2 regions of the Paenibacillus sp. FSL H8-0548 genome follow, and region 2 is predicted to be linked to the other one. Evidence: predicted binding sites of a transcription regulator. Region 2 holds the regulator's gene; the other holds the start of a gene.

The links. The regulator LexA, encoded in region 2, represses DNA repair genes until DNA is damaged. The targets are predictions, from matches to a motif close to CGAACATATGTTCG.
Region 1: the regulator LexA is predicted to act here: its motif matches at 1,658-1,671, upstream of recA (recombinase RecA).

What each region holds. Positions count from the first base shown of each region.
Region 1 is NZ_CP152049.1:3,532,350-3,540,377, reverse strand. It holds gene MHI37_RS14945 (RecX family transcriptional regulator) at 1-459, opposite strand, end outside; gene recA (recombinase RecA) at 539-1,588, opposite strand; gene MHI37_RS14935 (competence/damage-inducible protein A) at 1,832-3,082, opposite strand; gene pgsA (CDP-diacylglycerol--glycerol-3-phosphate 3-phosphatidyltransferase) at 3,169-3,744, opposite strand; gene MHI37_RS14925 (hypothetical protein) at 3,741-3,884, opposite strand; gene MHI37_RS14920 (YajQ family cyclic di-GMP-binding protein) at 4,043-4,537, opposite strand; gene MHI37_RS14915 (RodZ domain-containing protein) at 4,568-5,482, opposite strand; gene MHI37_RS14910 (DUF3388 domain-containing protein) at 5,501-6,268, opposite strand; gene MHI37_RS14905 (DUF3243 domain-containing protein) at 6,456-6,707, opposite strand; gene fabG (3-oxoacyl-ACP reductase FabG) at 6,815-7,561, opposite strand; gene MHI37_RS14895 (pitrilysin family protein) at 7,558-8,028, opposite strand, start outside.
Region 2 is NZ_CP152049.1:3,958,998-3,967,025, reverse strand. It holds gene hflX (GTPase HflX) at 1-26, shown strand, start outside; gene MHI37_RS16920 (methionine gamma-lyase family protein) at 123-1,415, shown strand; gene MHI37_RS16915 (MerR family transcriptional regulator) at 1,478-1,888, shown strand; gene glnA (type I glutamate--ammonia ligase) at 1,934-3,262, shown strand; gene MHI37_RS16905 (copper amine oxidase N-terminal domain-containing protein) at 3,739-4,539, shown strand; gene MHI37_RS16900 (DUF2642 domain-containing protein) at 4,737-4,994, opposite strand; gene MHI37_RS16895 (hypothetical protein) at 5,237-5,866, shown strand; gene lexA (transcriptional repressor LexA) at 6,014-6,634, opposite strand; gene MHI37_RS16885 (LysM peptidoglycan-binding domain-containing protein) at 6,851-7,168, shown strand; gene MHI37_RS16880 (ABC transporter ATP-binding protein) at 7,329-8,028, shown strand, end outside.

The DNA of each region.
Region 1 (8,028 bases), 430 kb from region 2:
TTTCGACACGCCTCGCATTTGCAGCTCCTGCTGAATGAAGCGTCGTCCCTTCAAGCTGTTTTTTAGTCGACTTTTCGCAAATTCTCGTGCATATTGTTCATCATCCACAATATGCTCTCTTTCTAAACGGTCAAGCGCATATTGTATATTCTCCGTCTCAAATAATTTGCGCTGCAAATATTGCTCGATCTGTTTTTTTGTTCTTGGCCTTGCACCTAAATAAGCGATTGCCAGCACATAGGACCGATAACGTTCATCTTCCATGCGAATCTCTTCGATTTGGGCCTCCGTTAATGTATGCCCCTTCGTCAGCCGATACCGAATTAGTATATCTTCATGTACGGACAACATCGGCTTCTCTGAGTCAGCAAACAGATGATATAATCTCCGGTCCTTCTTATCCGTTCGAACAGACAAAATCATCCATTCCTCTTCATTGCTAACATGGTTACCCGTCACACGGTACATCCTCTCTAAACGCAGCTTCGCCGTCCCTAGCGGGACGGCGAAGCATCAGCAAGTATGAAATCAGGTCACTTTATTCTAGATCTTCAAATTCTTCGTCGTCTTCCTCAGGCTTGAAATTAGCCTGATTTGCAGTGGCAGACAAATTGCTCGCATCACGGATCTGCTTCTCAATAACCTCAGCAACATCCTTATGATCCTTCAAGTACTGCTTCGCATTCTCGCGACCTTGGCCCAAACGCTCGCCATTATAAGAGAACCACGCACCGCTCTTCTGTACAATATCCAGCTCGACGCCAATATCAATTAGCGTACCTTCTCTGGAAATACCTTCGCCGTACATGATATCAACCTCAGCTTGTTTAAACGGAGGAGCCACTTTATTTTTAACTACTTTAATACGAGTACGGTTACCAACCATGTCGTTGCCTTGCTTCAGCGTCTCAATACGACGCACGTCAAGACGAATGGTGGAGTAGAACTTCAATGCGCGACCGCCTGGCGTTGTCTCAGGGTTACCGAACATTACGCCTACTTTCTCACGCAATTGGTTGATGAAGATCGCAATGGTCTTCGATTTGCTGATTGCTCCTGAGAGCTTGCGCAAAGCCTGTGACATCAGACGCGCTTGAAGACCAACGTGAGAATCACCCATATCGCCTTCAATTTCCGCTTTCGGTACAAGTGCCGCAACAGAGTCAATAACTACGATATCAACCGCACCACTGCGAACTAATGCTTCTGCGATTTCCAAACCTTGCTCTCCCGTATCTGGCTGTGAAAGCAATAGCTCATCAATATTTACGCCAAGCTTGCTTGCATAAAGCGGATCCAGTGCATGCTCTGCATCGATGAAGGCAGCTTGTCCGCCAATACGTTGGACCTCAGCAATCGCATGAAGCGCAACTGTAGTTTTACCTGAAGATTCCGGTCCATATATTTCAATAACACGACCACGCGGCAATCCGCCTATTCCTAATGCGATATCTAGAGCAAGTGAACCGCTGGGCACGGTCTCAACTTGCATGTGTGTGGATTCTCCCAATTTCATGATGGAGCCTTTACCAAATTGTTTCTCAATTTGACGCAAAGCCATTTCTAGTGCAGCGCGACGATCCGACAAGAAACTCACATCCTTCTTTATTTATAATTTTATGATACCTTTTTTCAGGCAGGTTGACAAGCATTTTTTCGAACATACATTCGCCTTTTTGCTTTGCCTCCTTACATGAACATAAAAAAACCGCAGCAAAGTATTCTTCGCCACGGTTCTTCCGCTAATTAATCTTTATTATAACGGCTTGCCTGCCAATTGACAAACATTATTTCTTGTATCGGAATGGGTAGGTGTCGCCGCATGCTTCTATTACTGTGCTTGCAGAGCAAGCCATAAACGGTATAAAGCCGATTTAACCGCACGCAACCTGATCATGCTTCTGCCGCCTCTGAGATTAAGAGTATGTACGACGGTTGGCTTGCCGCGCTCTGCGATTGCTACATATACAAGCCCAACAGGCTTGCCCTCGGATTCCGACGGCCCTGCAACGCCTGTTAAGGACACGCCATAATCCGCATCTGAAAGATTTCGCACCCGCTCCGCCATCAACGCCGCTGTTGAATCGCTTATTGCGCCAGGCGCCCCCTCGCCCTCAAGCTGACTCAATGGGATGCTGAGCAGGTGATGCTTCATCATGTTGGTATAAGTGACCACACCTCCTACATACTCCCCGCTGCTCCCAGGAACGTTCGTAATCAGCTCTGCGAACAAACCCCCACTACAGCTCTCTGCGCTCGCCAGCTTGCGTCCTGAGGCTCTCAGCAGGCGCACAATCTCCTCCTCGATGGTGATGTCCTGCTCTGCGTACAAAAATTCACCTATTCGTTCTTTTATTTTGGCGACGGTATCATCTATTTTCCGATCTGCATCTATTAATGAAGCAGCTTTGGTTGATACCCGTATAGCGACCTCGCCCTCTTTGGCATAAGGAGCAATCGTCGGATCAACCTGAGCATCAATCAAATCGAGCAGCTTGGCTTCAAGATTAGATTCACCTATGCCTGCAAACTTCAACACGCGTGAATAGAGCGGGTCTGCCTCGCCAAGCACAGATCGCAGCCACATCTCTGCAGCGCCATCCATCATCGGCTTCATCTCGCGCGGCGGCCCAGGCAGCAGCAAATAGTGCGTTCCGTCTGCGGTCAAGCCATTTCCAACTGCTAAGCCTGTCGTATTTTCAAGCGGCTCGCAGCCTTCAATCATCAGCGCCTGACGCCGATTGCTCTCCACCATATGAATGCCCCGCGAGCTGAACATCTCCTCGATTTGCTCCATTGAAGGCTCATGTATCAACAGCTTTCGTTTCAAAAACTCCGCTAAAACGTCCTTTGTAAGATCATCCTGTGTAGGACCAAGTCCACCTGTAAAGACGAGCAAGTCCGCCCTGCTCCGGCCGATCTCAATCGCTTGCCGCAGCCGCTCGCTATTATCGCCGACTACCGTTTGAAAATAAACATCTATCCCAAGCCCCGCCAGCTTTTGTGATAAAAACTGTGCATTTGTATTGACGATTTGGCCAAGCAGCAGCTCTGTTCCGACCGCGATAATTTCTGCTTTCATTTGTTCATTTCCCCTTTTCATGTGATGCGTGCGGCAATGCTCTAATGACAAAAGCATCTCTCCGTCTAACGGAAAGATGCTTTAACTTATTCAACAGGTATCAAATGCTTGTTCTTTAAGAAATAATCAACACCTGAGTATACCGTAATAGCGGCGGCTACCCAGCTGGCAATGACATCAAATGGAAAATCAATAAAATTGAATGGGAAATTGTTGATTAAAAGCGCAATGATCATCGTAATTTGGATCGCTGTCTTCCATTTGCCCCAAGTGCTCGCAGCCATAACGGAGCCTTCCAACAGAGCAATCTGGCGTAGACCAGTGACCGCGAATTCACGACTGATAATCACGATTGCAATTAGAGCATTCAGCTTGTCCATTTCCACTAGTGAAATAAGCACAGCTGCAACAAGAAGCTTATCCGCTAAAGGATCAAGCAGCTTGCCAAGGTTAGTGACGATTTTGTTCTTGCGTGCGATGTAGCCGTCTAATCCATCTGTGCTTGCTGCCACAATAAAAATGAGTGCCGCTGCGATTTGATTGTATGTAATGGAGAAGTCTGAGATGCTGAACGACCCCAAATTTACTTTAATTAGCAGGAAAAACATAATAATCGGCACCAAAAATATTCTAACTAACGTAATGCGATTTGCAAGATTCACGCATTTCCCTCCTTAAAGCGATCTACCCCAAAGGTGTGCATAGCGTGAGTCGTTCGTTCGAAAAAATGACCGGATGCTGTGACCGGCCGCGCGGTATTTGCCAAGCTGGCATGAGTTACTGCATTTGTAGTCTCTCTCATCTATGTATCCCCCAGATCCTTCCGTAAAGCTGTTTCACCAAGTATAATACATGCTCAATACACGTGTCAAAAGCGGCGAAAGCCTCATTTCTCAAGTGAATCGGCATCTAATCGAAAAAGCCTCGTTTATCGAATATCGACAAAACGAAGCTCCGTTCTTATGAGCGATAATTAGTAAATTGAAGCTCCACAGGCAAATCAGCTTCCTTAAGAAGCTTCATCACCGCTTGCAAATCATCTAGGCTCTTTCCAGAAACTCGGATTTGATCGCCTTGGATCAAGCTCTTCACCTTAAGCTTCGAGTCGCGAATCAAAATATTAATTTTTTTCGAAACATCCTGCTCGATGCCTTGTCTGAGCTTAATGCGCTGACGTACCGTGTTGCTTGAAGCCCCTTCTATTTTGCCATAATCCAGATTTTTGATGGGAACGCCTCGTTTTACCATTTTGGATAATAAAATATCTAGTACGCTTTTTAACTTATAATCATCCTCGGAAGCCACAACAAGCTCTTCCTTCTCGAGTGCAATAGAGCTTTTGCTGCCTTTAAAATCAAAGCGAGTTTCAATCTCACGCTCCGCTTGCTTAATCGCATTAACTAATTCCGACATATCCACCTTGGATACAATATCAAATGCATTTTCTGAAGCCATCCCAAAATCTCTCCCTTGTTACAGTAATCATTATTCTGTTTTCGAAGTGCCGGTTTCGACAGTTGAATCCGGAGTTTCCTCTGTTTCAGAAGTTTCATCAACAACAGGATACAGCAGCAGCTTCTTGGAGCCGGCACGGTCGCCATCTGGCACTAATACACCATTCACTGTAATTTCCGTAAGGTCTGCTCTGCCTACATTAATATAAATAGTTCCTGTAAGATCATAGGTTTCTACTACGCCATCCTCCGCATTGGCAGAATAAAGCTTCTCGCCAGTATTGCTGTTCGCACGAACCTCCAGCCAGCTTCTCCCCCCGGACACCTTCACTTGAACCTTATGATTTACACCCGCGGGACCAATATCATATTGATCAATCTTTCCAACCTTGCTGCCAAATGCTACAGTCGTCGGCGCTTGTGTTGGCGTTGGCGTAGCTGTCGGTGTGTCGCTTGGCGTATCGGAGCCATTATTTTCAGTCGTCGGTACAGGAGCCTCGGAAGCCTCAGTTATATTGGTACTATTGTCCAGCTGCTCACGCTCGCCATCGTCCTTATTAATAACAAACATCCATATGACGACTACGATCAAAATAAGAAAGGACCACATCATGACATTGAAGCCAATTTTGCCAAGCCACTCTGATGATTGGGATTTAACCCGACGCGGCGCTCTAACGACACTAGGCTCTACAATTTGCTCTACCGGTCCAGCAGGAATCTCATGCTGATACAATCGAAGAACTTCATCCGGATCGAGCCCAACAGCCTCTGAGTAATTTTTCACAAATGCCCGCACATAAAAAGCACCTGGCAAAACCGTATGATCGCCACTTTCAATTGCTTCTAAATAGCGTTTTCTAATTTTTGTAGTCTCTTGAATATCATCTAGCGTCAATCCATGCTCATTTCTAGCTTTGCGAAGCAATTCACCTAAATCAGACATGAGATGGCCTCCTTCCGATTAGAAATCGTCTGTGTAATTCGTTGTAAATTTCTCATAGGATATTTCCTCATCTGGCGTATTACGAAGTTCAACAATAATGTCAAAATGGCTGTAATCGTAGTTGGATTCTTTAATAAAAATATCTGGATGCTCAATAACCTTCGTTGACGGCAGCGCCATAATTTCTTGCAGCAGCCCATAATGCTTCTCATTTGAACGAATAGTGCTTACGATACCATCGATAATAAAAATATTGTTTGGCTGCATTTCATCCTCTGAAAGCTGGCTTCTTACCGTCTGTCGCAGCAGCGTCGAGGAAACAAAGGTCCAGCGCTTATTGGAGCAAACACTGCCGGCAATAATGGATTCGGTTTTCCCAACGCGCGGCATCCCTCTAAGTCCTATAACCTGATTACCGTCACGTTTAAACACTTCACCCAAAAAATCAACTAGAATCCCAAGCTCGTCCCTCGTAAAACGAAACGTTTTGCGATCATCAGAATCACGTTCAATATAGCGTCCATGACGAACCGCTAATATATCTACTATCGTTGGCGTTCTAAGCTTGTTTACAGTAATATTATCAACTTTTTGAAGCATTTTGCCAAGCAATTCAATTTTCTCATCATCATCCGTCTGAAGAAGCATTCCCCTGGTCCTATCCTCAACACCATTGATCGTCATAATGTTAACTTCCAGCATACCTAGCAATGATGCGATATCGCCAAGCAAACCTGGTCGGTTTTTATGTATTTTGTATTCCATATACCACTGTTTCTTCTCCACGCTGTCACCATCCTAAACCAAATCGTATAGAAGTATGTTAATAATAAAGATTAACATCAAGAACATAATTCTACAATTTTCGTCATAATCCTGCAACCCAAAAAGAAACATTGCAGAAAAGCCTCCTGGTAGGAGGCTCCCCTGCTTCTGCTTCTATAGACGAATCGTCGTCTCCATTTGGAGATAGCTAGGATTGTTGGACGAGCTTAACCATCAAGCACGCGAGCGTTTTGCGCTCGGCTTCGTCGCCAGCATCCCATAGCTGCTTCAACACGCGCTCTTCCTCATTTTTCGGATCGACCTTTTCATCGAGAAAAGTTCCGATTTCGAAAGCTAAGGAGGCTATCGTTTCTTCCGTCATTCCGATCTTCTTCGCTTGCGAAACACGCTCCGCCAAGAATTGCTTCCATGTTGCAAAATTAGTAAGGACAGTTGACATTTTTTTTCGCCTCCTAAGATTATAGAAAAGAATCATCAACGGTCTTATCATGTGTATAAGCCACTCTAATTATGCAACAAGCCTGTCCCTTAAAACCGCCCTTGCTGCTAAGTATGCCACCCGCCATTGGGACTAATAATCTGTCCAGTTATGTAGGATGACTCAGGCAGTGCTAAAAAATAAACAAGTGAAGCAATCTCATCCGTGGAGCCAAAGCGTCCAATTGGAATTTCCTGCTGAATAGCAGCCTTCTCCTCCGCATTGAAGCCATCCATCATCTCCGTCTCTACCGCACCTGGGGCAACAGCATTTACAGTAACGCCTGTTGGCGCCAGCTCCTTAGCCAGCGCCTTCGTAAAGGCGTTCATGCCGCCTTTCGTCGTAGAATACAGCACCTCGCAGGAGGCTCCCGACATTCCCCAAATGGAAGAAACGTTTATAATTCGCCCATAGCGCTGTGCAATCATATTTGGCATAAAGAGCTGAGAACACAAAAACATTCCCTTTAAATTGACGGCCATCACATTATCCCATTCTTCCTCCGTCACATCCATTAGCATTCCATAATGCGAAATCCCACCATTGTTAACGAGAATATCTGGAAGCATATGATGACTCTCCAGCTTCTCCCGCATACGCTCCAGCTGCTCCTTCGAGCGTAAATCTGCAGATATGGTTAGTACGTTAGCTCCTAGAGCCATGCAAGTACGCGCTGTCTCATTAGCCGTCTCATGGGAGTGCAAATAATGAATGACAATATTGACTCCTTCAGCCGCGAATCGTTTTGCAATTGCTGCTCCGATGCCGCGGCCTCCCCCCGTAATCAATACCGTCATTTGCTGCAAAGTTTTCATTTAGACGGATGCTGCACAATGGATACGGCAAGCTGTTCGAAATCAAAATGCTCACGCAGCCGCGCATTAACCTCATCAAGCGTGCAGTTCTCATAACAATTAAGAACTTCAAACATATTGCTGTCACGGAACCGATATCTCGTAAATTCACTGGCAATCGCTTCTGGGGAGTTCAGCATACGCAAATATCCGCCGATTTTTTTTCGCTTGGATCTCTCGAATGCACTCGGCTCAATTCCGCTAATCAACGCAGCCTCTACCGATGATTGTATTTCTTTAATCAGCTCATCAGGGCTTGGCGTGTCTCCGCCGATAACCGAGAACGCATAGCCAGTGCTTGAATTGTATTCATGACCGAAGGAATCCGAAATCAGATCCTTCGCATACAGCTCCTGATAAAGCTTCGAGCTCGGACCAATCAGAGCCTCCAGCATAAGCTTCGTCGTTACTTCCTGCTGAAGGAGCGC
Region 2 (8,028 bases):
ATCGTCTAAAACAATTTATCGAGTAGCGAATGCTTACGAAGTAAGTTTTGCTCTGCAAAACTAAGTGTATGCTTACGAAGTGAGTTTTGCTTTGCAAAACTTTGAAAAAAGGGGATATCGGAATGGGTTTGCAGCATGAGAATCAAAAGCTGTGGGAGCATCTAGAACAGCTGGCAGAACAGACTGAGGAAGTCGCATCGGAAGCCTTTCGCAGAATTGATCGTATAGCAGAACGCAATCAGTGGAAGGTTATTGAAGCATTTCAACGTCACAAAGTAAGTGATTTTCATTTCACAGGATCGACAGGGTACGGGTACAATGATCGAGGCCGTGAAATTATTGATCTGGTTTACGCTGACGTTATGGGAGCTGAAGCAGCTCTCGTTCGTCCTCACTTCGTTTCCGGGACACATACGATTAGCTGTGCGTTATTTGGCGTCTTGCGTCCTGGCGACGAGCTGCTCTATGTAACCGGCAAGCCCTATGATACACTACATAAGGTCATTGGCAAGCCAGGTGATGGTACAGGCTCGCTGCAGGACTTTGGAATCAAGTATTCAGAGGTTCCATTGCAGGAGGATGGCGGTCTGGATTGGGAAAGTATCGAGAAATCACTGACAGAAAATACAAAAGTTATCGGTATTCAGAGATCGCGAGGCTATTCTTGGAGAGCGTCTTTCACCGTAGCGCAAATCGAAGAAATCGTGAAGCGTGTTAAGGCTTTAAAGCCGAACGTTCTTGTTTTTGTAGATAATTGCTACGGTGAATTTACGGAGCTGCTGGAGCCTACGCAGGTTGGCGTTGATTTAATGGCGGGGTCGCTGATCAAAAACCCTGGTGGAGGAATAGCCGAAACGGGAGGTTATATTGCTGGTACTGCAGCAGCTGTAGAGGCTGCTGCCTATCGCTTAACTGCACCTGGAATCGGCGGCGAGGTAGGCGCGATGCTTGGAACTCTCCGCCCGATTTTTCAAGGCTTGTTTTTGGCCCCTCATTTGGTGGGACAAGCAGTTAAAGGGAGTGTCCTTGCGGCTGCTTTGTTTGAGGAGCTGGGCTTTGAAACGAAGCCGAAGTGGCATGAGGCTCGTACAGATCTCATTCAAGCTGTACGTTTTGGACAAGCGGATCATCTTATTGCTTTTGTGCAGGGCATTCAGCAAGCAGCTGCGGTTGATTCTCATGTCGTTCCTGAGCCTTGGGATATGCCTGGATATGAAAATGCAGTCATTATGGCAGCAGGGACATTCATTCAAGGAGGAAGCTTGGAGCTATCAGCAGATGCGCCAATTCGCGAGCCTTATATTGCATATATGCAAGGCGGCCTTACTTATGCTCATGCAAAATATGGCGTTTTAACTGCGTTGTATCGCCTTGTGGACAGTGGTTTAATTGTGATTAAACCTTACATAACTTGACACATTTGCTTGCTAACGTATAGAATGTACATATAAATGAGCGAATGGAAGGTTGATGCGACATGGCTGATGAGATTCGCAGAAATATGGCCTTATTTCCTATCGGCATCGTAATGAAGCTGACGGACTTAACTGCCCGCCAAATCCGCTATTACGAGCAGCATGAGCTAATCGTGCCCGCCAGAACAGCAGGAAACCAAAGGTTATTTTCGTTTAATGACGTTGAACGACTTTTGGAAATTAAATCATTAATAGAAAAGGGCGTCAACATTGCAGGTATAAAGCAAGTAATGAATCCGGTGTCGAAAGAATCGGATGACGCGACGATCGTAAGTGAGCAATCAGAAGTGAAACGTCGTGAGCTCTCTGATCAGCAGCTGCATCGTTTGCTTAAACAGCAATTGCTAGAGAAAAGACCGGGACAAGCCTCGCTAATTCAAGGTCAATTGACTCGATTCTTAAATAAGCGCTAGATTGGCCAGTATAACAATCGGTTTGCCAACTAAGGAGATGATTCTGTGAGTTACACTAAAGATGATATTAGACGTATTACACAGGAACAAAATGTTCGGTTTATTCGTTTGCAATTTACGGATTTGCTAGGAACAATTAAAAATGTAGAGATTCCCGTTAGTCAACTAGAGAAAGCGCTCGATAATAAAATGATGTTCGACGGTTCATCTATTGAAGGTTATGTGCGTATTGAAGAATCTGATATGTATTTGTATCCTGATTTAGATACTTGGGTTGTATTTCCATGGGTAACCCAAGACCGTGTTGCTCGTTTGATCTGCGATATCTATATGCCTGATGGAACGCCATTTGCTGGAGATCCGCGCGGCATTCTGAAGCGTGCTCTTCGAGAAGCAGAAGCGCTTGGTTATACAGCAATGAATGTTGGACCTGAGCCTGAGTTTTTCTTGTTCAAAACGGATGAGCGTGGCGAGCCTACGACTGAATTGAATGACCAAGGCGGTTATTTCGATCTAGCACCTATGGATATGGGTGAGAACTGTCGTCGCGAGATCGTATTGACGCTTGAAGAGATGGGCTTTGAAATTGAAGCCTCTCACCATGAGGTAGCTCCTGGACAGCATGAAATTGATTTCAAATATGCAGATGCGATTAAGGCTGCGGATCAAATTCAAACCTTTAAGCTTGTGGTCAAAACCGTTGCTCGTGAGCATGGTCTGCATGCATCCTTTATGCCTAAGCCATTGTTCGGTGTGAATGGCTCAGGTATGCACTGTCATCAATCGTTGTTCCAAGACAGTACAAACATGTTCTATGACGAGAAGGATAAATTAGGCTTGAGTGCGGCTGCACGTCATTATATGGCTGGTATTTTGCACCATGCACGTGCAATGGCTGCAATTACGAATCCGACGATTAACTCGTATAAGCGTCTTGTGCCTGGTTATGAAGCTCCATGTTATGTTGCATGGTCTGCAAGCAACCGTTCGCCAATGATTCGTATACCAGCTTCACGTGGACTTAGTACTCGTGTTGAGGTTCGGAACCCGGATCCAGCAGCAAACCCTTATTTGGCACTAGCAGTTATGCTAAGAGCAGGTCTTGACGGCATTCAGAACAAGCTTCCATTGCCGTCCCCTACAGACCGGAACATTTATATCATGACAGAGGAAGAACGTCAGGATGCAGGTATTCCAAGCTTGCCGCTTGATTTGAAGGAAGCACTTGATGAAATGCTTAGAAGTGACATCGTTTGCGATGCACTAGGCGATCATGCGCTTGCACATTTCTACGAGCTGAAAGAAATCGAGTGGGATATGTACCGTACCCAAGTTCACCAATGGGAACGCGATCAGTATTTGACTCTTTACTAAAACCGGAATCCCTTGACGCTGCAAGCGTTGAGGGATTTTTTTGTTATTTGGGAAACTATGGATACTCCGAACCTGTCGATAACAATGCTGCTCCAGAAGCCGGAGAGGGGATAACGAAAGCTAACGGAAGCCAGCGACGCTAAAGTGTCATTTATGGTTAGCTTCACATTTTAACGGAAGTGGGAGACGCTATTACGCAGAAATGAAGCGATATCGTGTATGTAGGGTACAAATAGAGGCCTGTGCTTCCGTTAGAATCTTGAAACGACATATATTGGCGATTTAGCGTCACTGGTTTCCGTTAGAAGTGTGAGCGGACGCGACTGCGATTTCCAATCATCCGTAAGGGTGATTTGTTTGTGCAAGCATGCTTCAATAAACAGTTCTAGGGAGCTGCGCGATGTGCAACATTTACCGATCATTTGCGTTAATTATGTTGAAGAACAATCGTGTATGGAGCAGGAAGGAGGAGCTTTTTGAGAAGATATTTATTATTAATTTGTATCATGCTCGTTTGTGTGGCTTGGATTCCTCAAACTACAGAAGCAAATAACATGACTTTTCAGTCGATTAGCGTACCGAATGACAAAGTGACAAATGGGCGTGTATTGGTACCCATACGTGCCGTATCGGAATATATGAACGGAATCGTTAATTGGAATAAGACAGATAATACGATTAAGATTAGTAAGAATGAGAGGGAAGTTAAATTACAAATAAACTCGAAATCAGCTCAAATAAATGGAGAATTCTATACGCTTGATGTGCCCGCTAAGGTTGAGCGTGGAGTAACTTATGTGCCCATTCGATTCGTAGGCGAGGCTCTAGGATTATCAGTTGAATGGCTTCCGCGTGAAAGGCTAGCTATACTAGTTGACTATGAGTTGCAAAAGAGAATTGATGTTATTGTGGAACCGCCTCTCTCACTTGAGGATGCAGTGGCTATTATGAACAAGGTATCGATAGCATATGATCTGTCAGGGATCAAACAAAAGCAACAGCATTTGAGACCCTACTTCACTGAACGTATGATCCAAGAGATTTTAAGCAGCGGAGGCTTAAAACAATTTCCTGACAATCTCAAACTTCCGTTTATATCTTTTGCGAGCGATAAAAATCCATCCTATCTATATGGAAACGATCAAATGATGTTTATTTCAAGAAGTGTCATGGTTGAACAAGCAGGAGTCTACGCTTCTGAGAACGGAACTTTGGTGAAAACATCAAAGGGTTGGAGAGTTGAAGTTGTACGCTGGGAATTCGATTACCCGCACTAATTTTTCAACCTTTTTATGTCTCCATCTCGAAGTCAATGCTCGATTATTTAAGCCCTAGAGGGGGAGGCCGTACCGGCTTGCCCCTCTAGGGCTTATTTAAAATATAGGAAAGCAGATCATTACGCCATACGATCTCTATATTTCTCCGGAATGAAACGCGCCACCGCCATAAGAACGGCGACAGCCGTTTCTACTTATTATTTAGGCTTAATCCATACGATTTCTGAGATCCGAACAAAATAGATGTCATTGCAGCAGCGAAGTACTACATGGTCTGATTTACAATCGACAACGGTTCCGTCAATATGACCGTCTGTTGTTTTAATGGAAACACATTTGCCGATACAGGATTTTAACACCTCGACTACATAGGGATCTACAGGGTATACGACCAACGGTTGATTATTCATTGCATTCAGTTGCTGTGCTTTAAAGGGCATCGCGTAATTACTCAAAAGATCACTCTCCTCATGATTAAGCCACTAGGCTATTCTATGCGAATACCTACTCGGGCGTATGGGCAGTGAAAAAACGTTGATTGACGTTTAGACAAACGGCTCTGTTTCGCTTAATTAAGCTGTGAGCTGATCAGTACCATAAAGAGTTGGTACTATCCGGAATACAGCCTTATTGCTATATTCGAATAAGGAAGTTATGTCCGGAATATCGGACAAACGCAGTTAATGAGGTGGTCAGAGTGCGAGAGATTATGGCTCAGCAGAACTTAACAAATAACATATATGTTTTATTAAGCGATACCGGTACATGCTTTACACGATTGATTCAAGGCTTTACAGGCGCGCCATTTAATCACGCATCTCTAGTCCTGGATACCGATTTGCAGGAGGTATATAGCTTCGGTAGAAAACACGCGAAAAATCCTTTGTTTGCAGGTTTTGTTAAGGAGGACGTGTATGAAGGCACTTTCCGTCAGTTCCCGAATACGAGATGTGTACTGCTGCGAATTTCGGTCACTGCAAAACAGCGAGCATCAATTCTTCAGGTCATTCAAACCTTTAAAAAGAACAAGGATAGTTATCGCTACAATTTGATTGGGTTGCTGGGTGTGCTGTTCAACGTAGACTTAAAGCTCACGGATTCTTATTTTTGTTCGCAGTTTGTTGCAGAAGCACTTCGCAGCAGCGATGTTAACCTTTGGGAGCGTCCATCAGCATTAGTAACTCCTAACGATTTTCTTTTGCACGGAAAATTCGAAGTGGTGTATGAAGGATTGCTTTATGAGTATCCGAGGCTTAACCGTAAAAGATTGGCCCTTTATCAAAAGCAGACAATCTCAACCCGCTTGATTGGTAAGCGAGCCATATAGATGGAGGAAGCCGTAATACGAAGAAACGACTTCGGCGTCTATATGGCGAGATGATCTGCTTTCCTATATTTAAAATAAAGAAGAGGCTGAATCACTTATGCTTACGCATGGATTCAGCCTCTTTCTTATGTACGCTTAACAGTAGATTTAATGAATATCACGGAAAAGTCCAATGACTTTTCCCAAAATGGTTACGTTTTGGAGAATAATAGGCTGCATAGTCGAATTTTCCGGCTGCAAGCGAATGTGGTTCTTCTCCTTGTAAAATGTCTTAACCGTTGCTTCGTCATCCTCAGTCATTGCAACAACGATCTCACCATTATTTGCGGTTTGCTGTTGACGAACAATGACATAATCACCGTCGTGAATACCAGCTTCAATCATACTCTCGCCCATGACACTTAAAATAAAAACACTGTTGTCACCCACAAAATGGGAGGGGAGCGGGAAGTACTCTTCGATATTCTCAGTGGCCATAATGGGAACGCCAGCAGTAACTTTACCGATGATCGGTACGTTTGCTACAGATAATGGGATAATGCCGTCCGCGCCTTCTTGATCTAAAATTTCAATTGCACGAGGTTTAGTCGGGTCCCGGCGAATTAGGCCTTTCTTCTCCAAGCGGTCTAAATGACCATGAACAGTTGAACTGGATAACAATCCAACAGCTTCGCCGATTTCTCGAACAGAGGGTGGATAGCCTTTCTCCCGGACTTCATTCTTAATAAATTCAAGAATCGAATGTTGTCGGTTAGAAATCTTCGACACTGCGATCACTCCATTAGTAGGTTTGTAGCAAATTATAACATAGAACCGGAGTTCGTACAAACATAAGTTCTTAAGTACAGAAGTTCGTATTTTCTTTGTTGACACCAAACGTTTGTTCGTGTAATCTAAAAACAGAACAAACGTTTGGGGTGCTGATAAATGATAACTAGTCCAAGTTTTTATAGAACCATTCATAAGCAAGAAGAAGCTCAAGGAATGAAATTTCGATTGATGGCTTCGCGATTAGTAAAGAGACATGTGCTTAAAATTATCGTGTGCGCAGTAGTATTTGTTCTTTTGTTTACCAGCTTTTTACTTATGGGAACCTACGCTTCGAGCAATAACCCAGTAGAAGCAGCAAAAGGCGAACAGTCCATTATCGTACATACTGGTGATACACTTTGGGATATAGCTAAGCGGTACTCCGACGGCAGTCAGGATGTTAGATATATCATTTTTATGATTAAAGATCGAAATCAATTGCAAACCTCACAAATAATTCCAGGTCAGAAGCTGATCATACCTAGCATATAATCGTAAATTCAGATAAACTATGAATAGAGTCCAAATAATATAACTTTCTCATTTAAGTAGAATGAAGCACTCTACTTGGTTGAGAAAGTTTTTTTTGTGGAGTGCAGTGGTTTTTAACCTAACACTCGTCTATTAATGGGGACTGAAGGGAGTGACTGAATTGTTACGTGTTGAAGAATTATCTCATTCCTTTTTGAATGGAAATGAGACGACAGCAGTATTGCAACAAATTAGCTTTAATGTACATAAGGGTGAAATGATTGCTTTATTAGGCAGCTCTGGCTCGGGAAAGTCGACGCTGTTGAACTTAATGGCTGGCTTAATGAAGCCTACGGAAGGACAAATCTATATTTCTGATCACAATATTGTGGAGATGAGCGAAAATCGGCTGGCAGAGTTTAGAAGAAAGCATATTGGTTTTATTTTCCAAGCATATGAGCTGATTTCTCATCTAACGGTGCGGGAAAATGTGGAGCTGCCGCTCGTCTTTCAATCTATTCATCCGTCAATTAGGAAGAAGAAATCTCTAGCTTTGCTTGAGCAAGTAGGCATTCCAGATAAGGCAGAGCTATTTCCCTCTCAATTATCAGGTGGTCAGCAGCAGCGCGTTAGTATAGCTAGATCATTAATCACGGAGCCATCCGTTATATTCGCTGATGAGCCGACCGGTAATTTGGACACAAAGACAGAGGACGAAATTATTTCGATTTTGAAGCATCTGAATCAAACAATGAAAACGACTTTTATTATCGTCACACATGAGCGTGAGGTAGCTGCACAAACCGAGAAAATCATAACCTTACGTGATGGATTTCTAGTGACAGAGCAGGAAGCGGCGCAGGATCAATTGCAGGCGGGAG